One region of the Streptomyces sp. NBC_01384 genome, then DNA from elsewhere that is predicted to be linked to it. Evidence: riboswitches for the same ligand, from Rfam matches in the RefSeq annotation. Region 1 holds a riboswitch; the other holds the start of a gene.
The links. Region 1 has a riboswitch for cyclic di-AMP ahead of OG747_RS23510 (M23 family metallopeptidase). Riboswitches for the same ligand answer to the same signal wherever they lie in the genome.

Region 1 (4,390 bases):
ACGCCGTATCCGGCGTACAACTCCTCTCAGGCGTAGGCCTCAGGCGGACGCTTCCGTCAGCTTCGCGAGCTCCGCGTCCGTCAGGTTCAGGTCCGCCACGCCCAGCAGCGCCGGAAGCTGTTCCACCGTCCGCGCCGACGCGATCGGGGCCGCGACCGTCGGCCGGGCGGCGAGCCAGGCGAGGGCGACCGTGGCGACCTCGGCGTCATGGGCCTGGGCGACCTCGTCGAGGGCGGCGAGGACCTTCAGGCCCCGCTCGGTCTCCAGGTGCTTGCCAGCGCCCGCGGCGCGCGCGGAGTCGACCGTCGTGCCCGGGCGGTACTTGCCGGTGAGGAAGCCGGACGCGAGCGCGTAGTACGGGACGGCGGCCAGGCCGGTGCGGGAAGCGACCTCCTGGAGCGGGCCCTCGTAGGTGTCGCGCGAGACGAGGTTGTAGTGGGGCTGGAGGGCGACGTAGCGGGCGAGGCCCTCGCGGTCGGAGAACTCCACGGACTCCGCGAGCCGCTCGGCGGAGATGTTGGAGGCGGCGATCTCCCGGACCTTGCCGGCCCGGACCAGTTCGTCCAGCGCGCCGATGATCTCCTCGACGGGCACCGAGGTGTCGTCGAAGTGGGTGTAATAGAGGTCGATGTAGTCCGTGCCCAGGCGGCGCAGCGAGGCGTCGGCCGCCGCCTTGACGGTGCTCGCGGACAGCCCCTTGTACTGGGGGTGGCTGCCGACCTTGGTGGCGAGGACGACGTCGGAGCGGTTGCCGCGCGCGGCGAACCACTTGCCGATGATCGTCTCCGATTCGCCGCCCTCGTTGCCGGGGACCCAGGAGGAGTAGGCGTCGGCGGTGTCGACGAAGTTGCCGCCCCCGGCCGTGTACGCGTCGAGCACGGCGAAGGACTGCGCCTCGTCGGCGGTCCAGCCGAAGACGTTGCCGCCGAGGGCGAGCGGGAAGACCTCGACGCCGGAGGAACCGAGCTTGCGGAGAGAAGTCATGCCTGACTTCAACGCCCGTACCGGACGGCCGTATTCCACATTCCGCATTCCACCTGCGGGCCCGGCCCGCCGGAGGGATCAGGAATCAGGCCCGTCGCGCCGGAAGGATCAGGGGTTCAGGCCCTTGCTCTGCAGCCACGCCATCGGGTCGATCGCGTCGCCGCCGCCCGGGTGGACCTCCAGGTGCAGGTGCGGCCCGGTCACATTGCCGGTCGCGCCCACGCGGCCGATGATGTCGCCGGTGGCCACCTTCTGCCCCACGCTGACGCTGATGGACGACTGGTGGCAGAACCACAGCTCGGTGCCGTCGTCGAGGGTGAGGATGGTGCGGTAGCCGTACGCGCCGGCCCAGCCCGCCTCCGTGACGGTGCCGCCGTGGATCGCCTTGATCAGCGTGCCGGTGGGGGCCGCGAAGTCGAGGCCGGTGTGGTAGCCGGAGGACCACATGGAACCGGGGTCACCGAAGCGGCCGGTCAGGGTGTACGAGGAGGTCGGCAGCGAGTAGCTCTTGGCGAGCTCGGCGAGGCGCGCGGCCTCGGCCTTCTGCTTGGCCTCTTCGTCCGCCTTCTTCTTCGCGGCGGCGACCTTGGCCTCGGCGCCGTCCTTCTCCTGGGCGGCCAGCGTGACCGCCTTCTTCGCGGCGGCGGCCTCGGCGGCGTCCTGGGCCGCCTTGTCGACCTGGTCCTGCTGCGACTCGGCCTGCAGGATGATGCGGGCGCGCAGCGCCTCGCCCGCGTCCTTGTTGCCCCGCGCGGCGTCGGCGCTGCTCACACCGGCGCTGGTGAGCGGGGTGGCGGAGGCCTTCGGCGTGCTGGAACCGCCGTCGGATATCAGCGCCTTGGCCGATTCGGTGACCGAGGAGAAGTCGGGCAGCGAGATGGAGACCGGCGGCTTGCCGGGCGCCGCGGTGGCCATGCCGCCCGCGCCGACGGCGGCCAGGACACCGACGCCCAGAACCGTGGAGCTGCGGGCGAGTCCGCCCCCGCGCTGCTTGGAGACGCGATGCCGGCCGCGGACGGGAAGGACGGAATCCTCGGTGGGGTTCCACTCCTCCCAGGGGCCCTCGTCCTTGCCGTAGGCGTAGCCAAAAGTCTGGGTGTCGTTCGGCGCGAACGAAGTGGGCTGGGCGGGCCGGTTGGACGCCACTTGGGCGTGCTCCTTTCCTTCCTTCTCGCCTACCGGGTTAGCTGACGGGTTCGGAGCAGGAAGGTCTCCTACGCGCGTCGACCCACGGTGTCTCCACCGTGAAAGACGCTCGATTCACCCCAAGTTGATGGTTCCCCGGTTCCCTTGCGGGATTCGGCGCGTGCGCACGGAGCCGACTCTTGTGACGGCTGGGACGACCGCGCTGCGTTATCGAACGTTAATAGACCCGGGTACCTGATTCCAAGCCGTTCGCACTGATCATTAACCACTCTTGGCCAGGACTTACAGGTCACGAACGGCGAAAATCGGACGACTTGACCACGCGTCACTACTTCCGGGTCACTTGACAGCGTGTCAGTTGTCATGCGGAGGGGAACCGCCCGATCACCCCTCGTGACAACGATCGAGAAGTCCTCCGCGGCGGCTACGGCCGTCGTACGGCGAGCAGCGCCATGTCGTCCGTCAGGACGCCGCCCGTGTGCCGGCGGACCTCCTCCGCGAGCGTGGCCAGCAGTGCGTCGGGGCCGGGGAAGACGCGTCCGGCGAGGCGCGCGGCCGGATCGTAGAAACGGCCGTGCGCGTCGCGGGCCTCGGACAGCCCGTCCGTGTAGAGGAGCAGCGTTGCCCCGTGCGGGAACGCCGCCTCTTCGGCGCGGTCCGGCCAGCTGCCCAGCTCACCCATTCCGAGCGGCAGCGCCGGGTTCGCGGCGGCGAGCGTGACCAGCGTGCCGTCCGCGTGCAGGAGCAGCGGCGGCGGGTGGCCGCGGTTGACGATCCGTACGACCGCGCCCTCGTGCGGGATCTCCGCGAGGACGGCGGTGGTGAACCCCTCGAAGGCGTCGAGGCCCTCGCGCCGGGTGCCCTCGCGGGCCAGCGCCCGCTCCAGCCGCTGCGCCACCGCCTCCGGCGTCGCCTCCTGCTCGGCCGCCTCCCGGAACGCCCCGATGACCACCGCCACGGCGGCCACCGCGCCCATGCCCTTCCCGCGTACGTCGCCCGCCACCAGCCGTACGCCGTGCGGGGAGTCCTGCACCGCGTACAGGTCACCGCCGATGAACGCGCCCGCCTGCGCGGCCTCGTAGCGCGCCGCGACCTCGACCCCGCCGATCCGCTCGTCGGGTTCCGGCAGCACGGCGCGCTGGGCCGCCTCGGCGATCTCGTGGGCCGAGGCGAGCCGTTCGCCCGTGCGGCGGACCAGGATATTGATGAGCACGGCCAGCACGGCGACCGTCACCATCGTGATCACCTCGGTCATCGCGACCACGCGCAGTACGACGCCGAGCCTGACGTGGATCGAGAGCACCGCGACGACCGCCGCGGTGCCGGTGAGCACCGTGCCGCGCAGCGAGAAGAGCGGCGCGGCCACCAGCGGCGCGGCCGTGAAGAGGGGCCCCGCGGTGAAGGCCGACGGGGTGAAGTAGTCGTGGAACGCGCCGACGGCGATGAGCAGCGCGGGCAGTACCCGGACGAAGCTGCGCGCATACGACATCCGGCTCCGGTCCGTCTCGACCCGGCTGGGCGCCTGCTCGTCGTACGGCTCGTCGCACGACTCCCCGCACAGCCGTTCGTACGACTCGTCGTCCGGCTCGTCAGCCCGCTGCACACCTCCTCGCTGCCCCACCCGTCCAGGTTTCCCGGAGCGGGGGCGGCAGGCGACCGGTGTGGCCCGACCGGGGGACACGCGTGGCGGGCTGGGTACGTACGCCCTACAGCTCGGCCCCCGGCACCCCAGTGCGCCGCAGCCCGTGCAACGCCCTCGGTGCCCTCGTCGCCCTCGTCGACGATGTACAGCCGAAGAAGTACGCGCGGGCCCAGGACAACCCCGGCGCCTGCCGCGTCCGGGGCTCCCCTCGCGGTCCTTTCCGCTCCCCGGTCTGCGCGGCCATGTGATGCTCGTCCGTGGCGTGTTCGGCGTCCGCCGGGCCGCCGCATCCGTGGTGGTCCCCGGCCGGGGCGACGACGGTCCCGCCGTGCGGCACGAAGTCGTGGCCGCCGTGGCAGGCCCCGAGGAACAGGGCGCCCGCGGCGAGCAGCAGCGCGAGCGCCGGGCCGCGCCGCACCAGCCACCGCAGACGACTCGCAGCGGGACGACTCATAGTGACCAGAAGACTACAGAACGTCGGGGCGGCAGGGAAAAAACCAAGGGCCGGAACTCGTTTCCGAGTTCCGGCCCTTGGCCTTCAGTAGCGGGGACAGGATTTGAACCTGCGACCTCTGGGTTATGAGCCCAGCGAGCTACCGAGCTGCTCCACCCCGCGTC
Region 2 (4,390 bases), 3.9 Mb from region 1:
GCCGTCCAGCTTAGACCCGGCTCACGACGGCCTCCCGGAGCGGACGATCCGATTCAGCTCCGCCGGAAACGAGTCATTCGTACGCTCGACCGGCCACCTCCAGCGAGGCACGCATGACAAAAAGGAGGGGAACGCGTCCAGGATTTCCAGACGCTCACTGCTGGGGTACTCGGGTTCGGCGGGGGCGGTGCCGGCCACCGGCGGGGCGACGGAGGCGCAGGCACAGGACACACAGGCACAGGAGGCCACCGAAGCGGCGATCGTCTTCTCCAAGGGCACCCGGTTCAAGGCAGAAGCCACCATCCCGTCCGACTCCGAGTCATCCGACCTCACCCTGACCTTCAGCATCGCGACCCAGGTGTCCGACCCGGCGAACAACATCACGCCAAAGGAGATCGCCGACCTCCTCAACGACCTCGCCACATCCCGCGGCCGGCCCCGGTCACCTTCTACGGCACCCCTGTTCCTACGGCACCCCCGCCCCGGCCCCGCTCACCTGAGTCACCCTCGCCGAATCCCCGCGGAGCAGCTCGCTCCGCGGGGATTTTCGCTGTCAGCCGAGCGACCCCCATGACCTTCTGTACGTCCTGTACATTTTTTACAGGAGCCCGTCAACGGTCCCCCAGTGGAAGGCGCGTGCCATGAATGAACCGTCCGCCCGCTACGTCCTGCCCGAGTTCACCGAGCGCACGAGTGCGGGGTACCGGACCCTGGATCCGTACTCGAAGCTGCTCGCCGAGCGGATCGTGTTCCTCGGGACGCCGATCGACGACACCTCGGCGAACGACGTGATGGCGCAGTTCATGCACCTCGAATACCTGGCACCGGACCAGGACATCTCGCTGTACATCAACTCCCCCGGGGGCTCGTTCAGCGCGATGACGGCGATCTACGACACGATGCAGTTCGTCAGCTGCGACGTGGAGACCACCTGTCTGGGGCAGGCCGCGTCGGCCGCCGCCGTGCTGCTGGCCGGCGGTGCGCCGGGCAAGAGGTTCGCGCTACCGGGGGCCCGGGTGCTGATCCACCAGCCGTCACTTCCCGAGCCGGTACAGGGGCAGGCGAGCGATCTGGCCCTCCAGGCCGAGGAGTTGATGCGCACTCGAGGGCTGCTGGAGGACATGCTCGTACGGCACACGGGGCAGAGTCCTGAACAAGTCGCCGCCGACATCGAGCGGGACAAGATCCTGGACGCGCAGGCCGCGTTGGCGTACGGACTGGTGGACGGGATCATCCCGAGCCGCAAGACCTCGCGCACCGCGCCCGGTGCGAGGAACGCCACACCCGACGCGAGGTGATCCGCCGATGGTGCCCGAACTGCCCCCGCTGCCCGCGCTGACGCGTGCCGAGGCCGAGTTGATCGACCGTTACCTCGACGTGGTCGACCTGCTCGGCCGCATCAACCCGGCCCGCCCCGGGGACACCTACCGCGGACTGCGCGCCGCCCAGGCGCTGGTCAGCAAGGCGACGGCGCTGCGCGACGCCCTCGCGCTGATGCACCAGCGGGGCGAGAGCGAGGTGCACGCCCCGACCCTGGCCCAGGCCCTGCGTGTCCTCGACGGCGAGCGACGCGCGGCCCGCGTCACGCTACCGCCCGGCTCCGACAGTTGACGCATCCACACCTCGCTCCCTCCCTCGGTCCCTCCCTGGGTCCGCCCCCGGGTCCATCCCGGGCCGCCGCACGCGCCGAGTCGGCGAAGCGTCCGGCCCGGGTTTCAAACGGACCAGATGGCGTACCCCCTGATGGAGTAGACACCGGTCCCTTCGGGGGCCCGCAAAGGTTGCGCAACGCGCGTAGCGCAGAGGCGGAATGAGGTGCTCCGGTGCTGGTACGGGCGTCGTCGGTGTCCCCAACGGCCCTCGAACAGAGGGGTGTCCACCCGAACGGGTGAGTGGTGAGTAACCCCACAAATCGCCGGTTCCGCTCGGATTTTCCGACTTCAATGCGTGAAGATCCCTTCCGACGACAAGCCCCCGCCACAACGGCGGGGCGGTCCGGGCGGACGCCGAGTCCTGCCGCTGCCCGGATGACCGGTCGACAGATGTGCATCGGCAGGAGTGGAGGACCCAGCACGACGGGCCGCCGGAGAGATCCGGGCGGTCCTTGGGGTGAAGCCGCAGTACGCGGCCGGGCTACTTCGCCAGTCCGAATCCGACAGGTCATCCTTCACAGGCGGCTGACGAAGGGTTGCGCATGACTGCGCTCAATCGTGTCCCGTCGCTGTGGACCCGGGCCGGTACGGCCTCGGCGCTCACCATCGCCGCCATGGGCGGCAGCCTCGTGGTCCCTGGCGTCGCGTCCGACGCCGAAGCGGCCACTCTGGCGACGAAGGCACTTCAGGTCGCGGCTTCCAAGAAGGGCTCCCCGTACCAGTACGGTGCCGCCGGGCCACGCCGTTTCGACTGCTCCGGGTTCACGCTGTACTCGTACAAGAAGGCGGGCAAGACGCTGCCTCGTACGGCCGCGGCGCAGTACAACAAGACGCACCACATCTCCGCCTCCAGCCGCAGAGCGGGAGACCTGGTGTTCTTCCACTCCGGCCGGAACGTGTACCACGTCGGCATCTACGCCGGGAAGGGAAAGATCTGGCACTCCCCGAAGACCGGGGAGGTCGTGAAGCTGCAGAAGATCTGGACGAAGAGCGTCTGGTACGGCCGGGTCAGCTGACCTGCCCGGGAGGGTGCCGGTAGTGGCGCCGGCACCCTCCCGGGACCCCGCCGCCCCTCGGGGCACGAGTGGTCTCGCCTCGGAGCGCGAGCAGCCTCGCTCGGGGGCGTCAGTCGTCCTCTCGCGAGGCGCGAGCCAACCTCGCCGGGGGGCCGTGCGCCCTCGGGTCTCCGCTGCCCGGCCAGGGGCTCCGCTGCCCGGCCAGGGGCTCCGCTGCCGGGCCAGGGGCGCGGGCGACCCCGCTCGGGGCCCCGAACCGGCCCCTGGGGCGCGCGCCACCCCGGCGACGGCCAGCGCCGTGTGCAGGAGCAGCCCGCCCGTGATCCCGAGCGCGCACACGACCCCGGCCCGGCGCGAGACCAGGGTGTTGCGTACGACGACGGTGAAGTCCGCGCCGGGCATGGTGGCCAGGACCGCGGCGACTCCGGTGGGGACGCGGCTGCTGGAACCGGGAGATCTGCGTCGTACGATCTCCGTCGTCCACCGGACCGACGACCGGCCCGCACCGGCGGCCGAGGCCTTCCGGGCCCTGCTGCGCGGCGCCTTCGGACGCGCGGCACAGCAGAGGCAGGAGCAGTAGAGCCAGGGCCCACTTGGGCAGGACCGGCTTGGCGAGGACCAGCAGGACAGGACCGGCAGGACAGAACTGGCGACAGGACCGGCAGGACAGGATCGGTGGAGAGCAGGCCAACTGAGCCGCTCCTTACGGCTCTTGTGGCCCCCCGGCCGTGACCGGGTGGGCCGACAGGGTCCAGGGCAGCTCGATGGAGACCGTCTTGCCCCCTTCCCGGGTGGGCCGGACCACGAGTCTGCCGCCGCACTCGGCGGTCAGCCAGCGGATGATCACCATGCCCCGCCCGTTGTCCTGCTGGACAGCGGCGGGCAAACGTTTCGGGAAGCGCGGATGGCTGTCGGTCACGCCGATGCGCAGGTGTTCGTCTCGGTCGAGCCGGACGGCCACCGTGAAGGTGGGCGACTGCCCGAAAGTGTGCTGGACGGCGTTGGTGGCTAGTTCTGACACGATCAGGCGTACGGTGTCCGCGACTTCGGCGTCGCTCGGCAGGCCCCATTCGGCCAGCACATCGGCGACGAATTTCCGGGCCGCGGAGACCGAGGCGGGATCGCTCGGCAGAGTGACGGATGCTTCCTGGTGATCTGCCATGGCGACGTCGTCCCTTTCCCACGGGACCGGAGTCCGACACGGAGCGGATGGTTCGAGTACGGTCCCGAACTGGTGCTTCGCGCCAGACTGCCATTACTGGGCCGGTCACGGGTGCGATCCACCGAGATATGCATATATCTGTCGCTCGATGCGGTGAACTCTGCGACGGCAGAGCGTATTTGGGCGGCTCGGAAGGAGTAAGGAGTACGGCCATGCAGCACGGTCCCGCGGTGCGCCGCCGCAAGCTCGGTGCCGAACTGCGCGCGCTGCGCGCCGGGGTGGGAATCACGAGTGGTGAGGCGGCCCGTCTCGTCGGCTGGCACCAGTCGAAGGTGAGTCGGATCGAGACGGGCATCAGTGGGGTGAAACCGGCCGACGTGGAGCGCCTGTTGGACGCGTACGCCGTCGCGGAGCCCGAATTACGGGAGCTCCTGGTCGGGTTGGCCGGCTCCGAGGGCAACGGGCGGCACCACTGGTGGCACGCCTACCGCGGGGTCCTTCCGCCGACCTACCGCGACTTCATCAGTCTGGAGTCCCAGGCCAGCGGCATGCGCACGCTG

Region 2: another riboswitch for cyclic di-AMP. It lies ahead of OG747_RS05245 (C40 family peptidase); the one in region 1 lies ahead of OG747_RS23510 (M23 family metallopeptidase).

What each region holds. Positions count from the first base shown of each region.
Region 1 covers NZ_CP109559.1:5,102,986-5,107,375, reverse strand. The annotation lists gene OG747_RS23520 (PrsW family intramembrane metalloprotease) at 1-36, shown strand, start outside; gene OG747_RS23515 (aldo/keto reductase) at 40-984, opposite strand; gene OG747_RS23510 (M23 family metallopeptidase) at 1,093-2,130, opposite strand; cyclic di-AMP (ydaO/yuaA leader) riboswitch at 2,142-2,299, opposite strand; gene OG747_RS23505 (PP2C family protein-serine/threonine phosphatase) at 2,555-3,619, opposite strand; gene OG747_RS23500 (hypothetical protein) at 3,837-4,226, opposite strand; tRNA gene OG747_RS23495 (tRNA-Met) at 4,315-4,388, opposite strand.
Region 2 covers NZ_CP109559.1:1,203,036-1,207,425, forward strand. The annotation lists gene OG747_RS05230 (hypothetical protein) at 188-574, shown strand; gene OG747_RS05235 (ATP-dependent Clp protease proteolytic subunit) at 642-1,298, shown strand; gene OG747_RS05240 (hypothetical protein) at 1,306-1,611, shown strand; cyclic di-AMP (ydaO/yuaA leader) riboswitch at 2,005-2,191, shown strand; gene OG747_RS05245 (C40 family peptidase) at 2,195-2,668, shown strand; partial or broken gene OG747_RS05250 (LysE family translocator) at 2,942-3,070, opposite strand; gene OG747_RS05255 (ATP-binding protein) at 3,372-3,830, opposite strand; gene OG747_RS05260 (helix-turn-helix domain-containing protein) at 4,043-4,390, shown strand, end outside.